DNA from 2 places in the Arthrobacter sp. Cr_A7 genome. Region 2 is predicted to be linked to the other one. Evidence: riboswitches for the same ligand, from Rfam matches in the RefSeq annotation. Region 2 holds a riboswitch; the other holds the start of a gene.
The links. Region 2 has a riboswitch for thiamine pyrophosphate ahead of P2Q66_RS08755 (ECF transporter S component). Riboswitches for the same ligand answer to the same signal wherever they lie in the genome.
Positions count from the first base shown of each region.

Region 1 (4,319 bases), on a different contig from region 2:
TGCTCCTTGCATCAGGGCGCCGGCCGGTCCGAAGGAGCAGGCCCTACAGGAACTCGGCCCGGCCCTCCATCGCCGACGACGCCAGCGCGTGCTCGCGGCGCGGTATCCGACCGGCCGCTTTCGCCAGCCTACCGGCGATGACAGCGTGTTTGAAGGCCTCCCCCATCAGCGCCGGGTTCTGCGCCCGGGTCACCGCGGTGGCCAGCAGCACGGCGTCACAGCCAAGCTCCATGGCAAGGGCGGCATCCGACGCCGTTCCGATGCCTGCATCGAGCACCACCGGGACGGAGGCGCGGGACACGATGAGCTCGATGTTGTGCGGATTCAGGATCCCCAGCCCGGTGCCGATGGGTGATCCCAGGGGCATGACCGCGGTGGCACCCAGGTTTTCCAGGCGAAGCGCCAGGACCGGATCATCGTTGGTGTACGCAAACACCTTGAACCCGCGGTTGACCAGCTGTTCGGTGGCGTCCACCAGTTCCACGGCGTCCGGGAGGAGGGTGTGCTCATCGGCGATGACCTCAAGCTTCACCCAGTCGGTTTCCAGTGCCTCGCGGGCCAGTTCGGCGGTGAGGACCGCATCACGGGCCGTGAAACAGCCGGCGGTGTTGGGGAGGACCCGGATGCCGTGGTCCACGAGCAGCTGGAAAAGCGAGCCCGTTTCCGCGGTCGAATAGCGGCGCATGGCCACGGTGGTCAGTGCTGTCCCGGATGCCAGGAGCGCGGCTCCGAGGCCGTCCAGGCTTGGGGCGCCGCCGGTGCCCATGATGAGCCGCGATGCCAGGGGTACGCCGTCAATGACCAGTGTGTCGTCCATGCCGGAGGCGCCGGCCGGTGTGATGGTGGTGGTTTCGGTCATGGTCTCAGCCTCCCTGCACTGCCGTGACGAGCTCGACGTCGTCTCCGTCGGCGAGCGCTGTTGCGAACCATTGGCTCCGGGGTACTACCTGCGCGTTGTGCGCCACCGCCACGCCGAGTTTGCCGCCGTCGCGGGCCTGGCCATCAGCGGCGAGCGGGCGGCCGGTGACCTGGCTGACGAGCATGGTGATGGAGGCCCCGTCAGCCACCGTATGTTGTTGTCCGTTCAGGGTGATGTTCATGCTGTCTCCTTGATGTTGAAGATGGTGGCGGCCGGTTCTCGCACGGAAAACCGGCCCGGGTTGAACGGTTGCCAGCGGACGTCCGCCGTGCCGTCCAGAAGGTCCCGGCAGATGGCCGCCGCTGCGGGGGCCAGGAGGACGCCGTGCCGGAAGAATCCGGTGGCAATGATCAGTCCCGCAACGTGTGCGGATTCCCCGGCTGCCGGATCGCCGGCCAGCGGCACCCGGCCCAGCAGCGGGGCGTTGTCCGGGGTGCCGGGCCGCGCCCGTGCTGTGCATTCCAGCAGTTCGAGTTCGGCGACGGCGGGCACCAGGACCTGGGCATCGCGGAGGAGCTGGTAGACCCCGCCTGCTGATACAGCGCCCGCTGCAGCCCGGGCACCGGCCGCCGGTGCGCTTTGTGTTGCGGCAAGGGCATCCTCACGCTGGGTGGCTCCGATCACCACCGTCCCGTCCTGCCGCGGGACGATATACACGGGGACGCCGTGGACCAGCCCGCGGACGGTTGAGGTCACCAGCGGCTGGAGGTGTCGGGGCACTGCCAGGCGCAGGATATCCCCATACACCGGCCGCAGCGGCAGCTGCAGGCCGTCGGGCAGGCCCGCCAGGGCTGCGGCATCCAGGCCGTTGGCAACGATCGTTTCGCGGGCCAGGACCGTGCCGCCGCCTGCGAGCAGGGCCCCGGCCACTGCCCCGTCCGCCCAGACCAGCCCGGCGGCCCGGTCCGGCACGGCGTAGCCGTCGATGGCCCCCGCCACGTCTGTTCCATTACTTTCGACGGCGGAGCCATGCGCGGCGAGCGCGCGCCGCAGGCAGGACACCAGGCGCCGGGGATCCACCTGGTGGTCCGCGGGAGTGTCCAGTGCGCAGGCGATGGCAGGGCTGAGCAGCGGTTCCCGGCGTCGGGCCTCCCTGACAGTCAACGGCTCCACGGACAGGCCGCTGGCCTGCTGCACCCCGCGCAAATCCATCAGGGCGCGGCGGTCGGCAGCATCGGCACCCACGGCGAGCGTCGGCGTCGTGAGGTACCCGGGACTTTCGCCGGAAGCGGCGGCCAGTTCCGCGGCAAAGCCCGGCCACCGGGCGGAGGAGGCAAGCATGAGCTCCAGGAGGTCCTCCTCCTGGTAGTGCAGCTCGCTCACCGGCGCCAGCATTCCGGCAGCCGCCCAGCTGGCCCCGGCTCCGGGCGCGTCATCGATCAGCACGACGGACCGTCCGGAACGCCTCGCCTCCCAGGCGATGGCATGCCCAACCACTCCGCCGCCAATCACGGCCACGTCGGCACGGGTGGCGCCGGAGGAAGCCCCGGGCGGGGCAACGTTTGGGGTGCTCATGTGTCTCCTTCCCTACGCCGGCATTAACCGGATCAGGTCAAGCGGTCGGCTCTGACGCCCTCTCAGCCCGGCGCTTTATGACAGCTGCCGCGGGCTCCCGCAGTACGAGGCCAGTGTAGAGGAACTAGGCTTGCAGCCATGAATGTGTCCCAGTCCCCTGCCCCCGCTGCCGCAGTCCCCGCCGCCGATGCCTTTACCCATGCCGAAGGCACTGCAGGCCTGAACAGCGCCCGGCTTTACCTCTGCACTGATGCCCGCCGGGACCGCGGGGACTTCGGGCAGTTCGTGGATGCTGCCTTTGCCGGCGGCGTGGACATCATCCAGTTGCGGGACAAGGCCATCGAGGCGGCCGAGGAGCTGGAGCTGCTGGCGGTTTTGAAGGAAGCGGCGCAGCGCCATGGCCGGCTGTGGGCTGTGAATGACCGGGCGGACATCGCCGTGTTGTCCGGTGCGCCGGTGTTCCACATCGGTCAGAAGGACCTTCCGTTGGATGCAGCCCGCACCCTGCTCAACGGCAACGCCGCCATCGGGCTTTCCAGCCATGCCCCCGGGCAGGTGGACGCCGCCCTCGCTGCCGCAGCCGGACCGTCCGCGCTTGACTACTTCTGCGTCGGACCGGTCTGGGCCACGCCCACCAAACCCGGCAGGGCCGCCGTCGGGCTGGACCTGGTGAAGTACGCCGCCGAAGCCTCGGCCGAGGCCGGGAGCGGGGTGCCCTGGTTCGCCATCGGCGGCATCGACCACTCCAATGTGGACCAGGTTGTGGAAGCAGGAGCGAGCCGGATCGTTGTGGTGCGTGCCATCACGGAAGCCGATGACCCTGCCGCCGCTGCCGCCGCCCTTCTCGCTGCCTTGGACGGGGCCACACCCTAAAGACGCCGCAACACGGCGCAGCCCCGTGCGGCGTCAATGCCATGCAAAATCGGGGTTCTTCGGGCTAGGCTGATTTTCGTGTCACATCATCGGCTGGCTCCCAACGTCCACGAGCACAACAATGCCCTCGAGGAAGCCCTGGGTGCCCTGCGGACCGAACTGGAACTGCCCGGCCCATACCCCGTACACGCAGTCAGGGATGCCGAAGCGGCCGTCGCGGCCTTGCAGCTGCCGGCCTATGACCTCACCGGGGTCGGGTTTATCACCATCGATCCTGCATCGTCCACGGATTTGGACCAGGCCCTGTTCATCGAGGCCGACGGCGATGGGTACCACGTGCTGTACGCCATCGCCGATGTTCCCTCCTTCGTGACGCCCGGCGGGCCCCTGGACGCCGAAACACGGCGCCGCGGCCAGACGTTCTATGCCCCTGACGGCCGGATTCCGCTGCATCCGGAAGTCATCAGCGAGGGAGCCGGGAGCCTGCTGCCGGGGCAGGACTGTTCCGCCTTTGTCTGGGATTTCCGGCTGGACAGCGACGCCGAAGTCACCTCCGTCGCCGTGAAGCGGGCGCGCATGCGCAGCCGGGCCAAGCTCAGCTACAAGGGGGCGCAGGCTGAGCTGGATTCGGGCAACGCAACCCCCGTACTGCAGCTGCTCAAAGAGGTTGGCCTCAAGCGCGTGGAGCTGGAACGTGCCCGTGAAGGCGCCAGCCTGAACATGCCGGAACAGGAGATCGTCCAGCTTCCCGACGGCGGCTACCGCATCGCCGCCGCCCCGCAGCTTCCCGTGGAGGACTGGAACGCGCAGATTTCGCTGATGACGGGCATGGCCGCCGCCCAGCTCATGCTGGCAGGGAGGGTGGGTATCCTGCGCACCATGCCCGCGCCGGATGAACGCTCCCTCAACCACTTCCGGCTGCAGACCGAAGTGCTGGGCAAACCTTGGGACGGGGAAGTCAGCTACGGCGAATACCTGCGGACCCTGGACCCCACCGATCCCCGGCAGCTGG
Region 1 covers NZ_JARHXQ010000230.1:351-4,669, forward strand. The annotation lists gene P2Q66_RS13725 (thiazole synthase) at 44-859, opposite strand; gene thiS (sulfur carrier protein ThiS) at 864-1,100, opposite strand; gene thiO (glycine oxidase ThiO) at 1,097-2,434, opposite strand; TPP riboswitch at 2,427-2,545, opposite strand; gene thiE (thiamine phosphate synthase) at 2,573-3,307, shown strand; gene P2Q66_RS13745 (RNB domain-containing ribonuclease) at 3,386-4,319, shown strand, end outside.
Region 1: another riboswitch for thiamine pyrophosphate. It lies ahead of thiO (glycine oxidase ThiO); the one in region 2 lies ahead of P2Q66_RS08755 (ECF transporter S component).

Region 2 (4,319 bases):
ACCCCGCCGTACGTGAAGAAGTTCCTGGCCTGGCGGTGGGTCCGCGCCATGAGCAGGCCGGCGGCGCCGAAGAGGCAGTGGACAAGGTTATGGAGAATGGATACCTGGAACACACCCAGCAGCAGCGCCCCTGAACCGGGCCCTGCGAAACCGAGGGAATCATAGTTGCGGGTAACTCCGGGGACGAATCCCAGGATGCCAACGAGCAGGAACCCGGCGCCGGCGGCAATGGCAGACCACTGCAGGGCGGTTCGGACGCCCGGTGGGCGGGTGCTGACTGCCATGTCCTGTACTCCTCTCACGCCTGAAACAATATAGTAAGCATGATTACTAATAAAAGCTAAGCAGGCTTTGTTTCTGCGTTGAGGGATACGGAACCTTCCCCGTTCCGTCCTTTTCTTACGCCGGACCGGTCCAGGTGTAAGGGTTGGGGTGCTGCCCGCCGCTGGGGCCCTGCTCGTACCCCTGTTGCCATGCCTTGCCGACGGCGGACACCAGTTCGGCCAGCAGCGGATAGTAGGGATGGTCCGGGCCGATGAAGATCATCTCGTCCTCGGCTTTGTCCAGTGCCGCCCGGACGGCGTTGTCAGCGGGCCTGCCGGTCATGCCGGGCCGTCTGCCCCTGCCGGGCGCAGCACCTCACGCATGGCCTCCACCACCAGGTCATGGTCCTGCATCTGCGGGAGCCCGGAAACGGTGACGGTGGCTACCGCGCCCACACCGGAGACATAGACCGGGAAGGACCCGCCGTGCGCGGCGTACAGGGTTTGGTCGAACCAGCCCTGGTCCTCGATCCGACCGCCCCGGAGCCGGCCGCGAAGCCCCACCAGCAGCGAGGGAACCTCATACCGGGCGGCGGTGCGCTGCTTCGCCCGGATCCAGTGTTCGTTGTCCGGGGTGGCGCCGGGCAGGGCCACATGGAACAGGACCTGATCGCCTTTGGTGATGTCGATCGCGATGGGCAGGCCACGCTCCTTCCCCAGTTCCACAAGGAGAAGTCCAAGGTTCAGCGAGTCGTCCAGGGAGAAGCCGGGGAACTGGAGCTCATGGATCTCCCCCTCGATGCGGCCGATGAGGGCCTGCAGCGATCCTTCCGGCTGCGCGGCGTCAGAGTCCGGATCGAAGTCGGTCACATGCGGCTGATTAGCAGTCATGGCCCACAATCTACCCCTGTCCCGGTGTAAACTGGACTCCGCCCAGCAGGGCAGTTCTACCCAAGCATCATTCCATTCAGAGCATTACTTAACGACAGGGGAGCGCCGCCGTCGGGCACTGGCCAAGGCCGGGAACCGGAGGTGGGCGCTGAGAGTGCGGACAGCCGCAGACCCTCGAACCTGATCCGGTTAGTACCGGCGCAAGGGAGTCGAGTTCTCGAAGTCCGGCAACGGCAGTAGCCGCTTGCCGTGCTTTCCCCTCCTGTTTCCCAGGAGGATCACATGAGCACTGCAGCAATCAAGAAGACCACCAGCAAGTCCTGGCGCGTCGTGGACATCGTGGTGGCGGCCCTGATCGCCATCGCCGGCGGCGTCATCTTCTGGGCCTGGTCCCAGGGTGCGGCCGCGGTTTCCGCGCCGATGAACGCCGTTTACCCGCCCCTGACCGGCCTGATCGCCGGCGGCTGGATGATCCCGGCGGTGCTGGGCATGCTCATCATCCGCAAGCCCGGCGCGGCATTGTTCTGCGAAACCGTCGCAGCCACCGGAGAGCTCCTGATGGGCTCACAGTACGGCGCCTCCGTGCTGTTCTCGGGCTTCGTCCAGGGCCTAGGCGCGGAGATCATCTTCGCCATCTTCGTGTACAAGAAGTTCAACCTGCCCGTTGCGCTGCTGGCCGGCGCGGCGGCGGGCCTCTTCTGTGGCCTGAATGATTCCTTCGCGCCGTGGGGCTGGAACATCGCCTACTCGGGCGGCGACAAGCTGGCCTACATCATCTTCACCGCGATTTCCGGAGCGGTCATCGCCGGTGCACTGTCCTGGATCGCCACCCGGGGACTGGCGAAGACCGGGGTGCTGAGCTCCTTCGCCTCGCGCAAGGCAGCAACGGAGCCCGTCCTCTCCTGATGCAGGCACCTTCGCACCAGGCCGGGGCCGGAGCAGTGCCGCCGGCGGCCATCACCGCCCGCGGCTGGGGGTGGCGGCATGCCGGCCGCCCCAAGCCCGCGGTACACGGCCTTGACCTCGACATCGCGCCGGGGGAGCGGGTGCTCCTGCTCGGCCCTTCCGGTGCCGGCAAATCCACCCTCCTGCATGCCCTTGCCGGGGTTCTGGGCGACGCGAACGACGACGGCGAGGCGGGCGATTCGGACGAGTCAGGTTCGCTGCTCGTCGACGGCGTGTCCCCCCGCGGGCAGCGCGGCCATGCCGGGCTGATGCAGCAGGACCCCGAAACACAGGTGGTCCTCTCCCGCGTAGGCGACGACGTCGCCTTCGGCGCCGAAAACCTTGCCGTGCCCCGTGATGCCATCTGGACCCGCGTGCAGGAGGCGCTTGACGACGTCGGCCTGTCCCACCTGCCGCTGGACCATCCGACGTCGGCCCTGTCCGGCGGCCAAAAGCAGCGCCTCGCGCTGGCGGGCATCCTTGCGATGCGGCCCGGGCTGATCCTTTTGGATGAGCCCACCGCCAACCTGGACCCGGCGGGTGTGCTGGAGGTCCGCGACGCCGTGGCCCGGTGCCTGGACAAGACCGGCGCAACGCTGGTGGTGGTGGAGCACCGGGTGTCGGTCTGGAAGGACCTGGTGGACCGGATTGTGGTCTTGCAGCCCGGCTCGGCCTCTGATCCTGCGGTACTGCTGGACGGGCCTCCGGACCAGGTGCTGAGTGAGGCGCGGACCTTGCTGATGGCCGCCGGAGTGTGGGTGCCCGGTTATGTGCCTGCCACGCGTGCCCGTGCTGTCGTGCCGGCCGCGGGGACGGGAAATCTCCTGCTCGCCGCCGAAAAGCTGGCAGTGTCCCGGGAACGTCCGCGCCGCAGCGGGTTCCGCAGGATCCCGCCAGTCCCGGTGCAGGAAGACATCACCGCGCAGGTGCGGTCCGGCCAGGCGCTGGCTGTGGTGGGACCCAACGGTGCGGGAAAATCGACGTTCGCCCTGACCCTCGCGGGGCTCCTGGAGCCGGTTGCCGGCAAGGTTTCCGCCACCACCGACTTGAGCCGGGGAGCGGGAATCGACCCCTACAAGTGGAAAGCCGAGCAGCTGATCGAGCGGGTGGGGACGGTGTTCCAGGAACCCGAGCACCAGTTCGTTACCGGCAATGTGCTCGATGAACTGCTGTTCGGGCCCCGGCACCTGGGGCACGGCGAGGATCGCGTTGACGAACTGCTGGAACGGCTGCGGCTCACCGCGCTGGTGGACGCCAACCCGTACACACTTTCCGGCGGGGAGAAGCGGCGGCTCTCCGTGGCTACGGTCCTTGCAGCGAGCCCGCAGGTCCTGGTGCTGGACGAGCCGACGTTCGGCCAGGACGCCAACACGTGGGCGGAACTGGCATCCTTCCTCTCCGAACTCCTGGACGCGGGCACCGCAGTGGTGTCGGTGACCCACGATGCCGAATTCACCGCCGCGCTGGGCGGGACGGAGCTGCGGATGGCTGCAGCGGAACGGGTGGCACCATGAGGCAGCAGCTGAACCTGCGTGGCAACCACGCCCTCCTCACCCGCGCCAATCCGCTCAGCAAAGTGGCCGCCGTCGTCCTCATCACGGTGGTGCTGGCACTGTCCATCGACTGGGTCTCGGCCTCGGTGGCGCTGTTTTTTGAGTTCCTGCTGTTTCCGCTTGCCGGCCTGACCCTGACGCTGCTGTGGCAGCGTGGCTGGCCGCTCATTCTCGCCGCTGCCGTGGGCGGCTGGAGCACCTCCGTCCTTGCCGCGGACAGCGGACGGACCCTGATCGACGTCGGCATCTGGACCATGAGCGAGGGTTCCCTGGAGACGGGAATCGGGTTCATGCTGCGGGGCCTGGCCATTGCCCTGCCGGCCGTGCTGCTCATGAGCTGCACGGATCCAACCGACCTCGCGGATGCACTGGCGCAGAAGGCCCGGTTGCCCCACCGTTTTGTGCTGGGCACGCTGGCCGCGATGCGGTTGGTGGGCCTGATGGCTGAGGAATGGCAGACCATCGGCATGGCGCGCCGGGCCCGGGGCGTGGGCTCGCGGGGCACAATTGTGCAGCGCGTGAAAGCGACGCTGGGGCAGAGCTTCGGCCTCCTGGTGCAGGCGATCCGCCGGGCGTCACGGCTGGCTGTCACCATGGAAGCGCGGGGCTTCGGCGGTGGAAGCCGGACGTGGGCCCGCGAGTCCACCTACAGCCTTTTGGACGCCTG
Region 2 covers NZ_JARHXQ010000141.1:17,611-21,929, reverse strand. The annotation lists gene P2Q66_RS08770 (DUF4383 domain-containing protein) at 1-284, opposite strand, end outside; gene P2Q66_RS08765 (hypothetical protein) at 400-606, opposite strand; gene P2Q66_RS08760 (heme-degrading domain-containing protein) at 603-1,154, opposite strand; TPP riboswitch at 1,241-1,379, shown strand; gene P2Q66_RS08755 (ECF transporter S component) at 1,437-2,060, shown strand; gene P2Q66_RS08750 (ATP-binding cassette domain-containing protein) at 2,060-3,613, shown strand; gene P2Q66_RS08745 (energy-coupling factor transporter transmembrane component T) at 3,610-4,319, shown strand, end outside.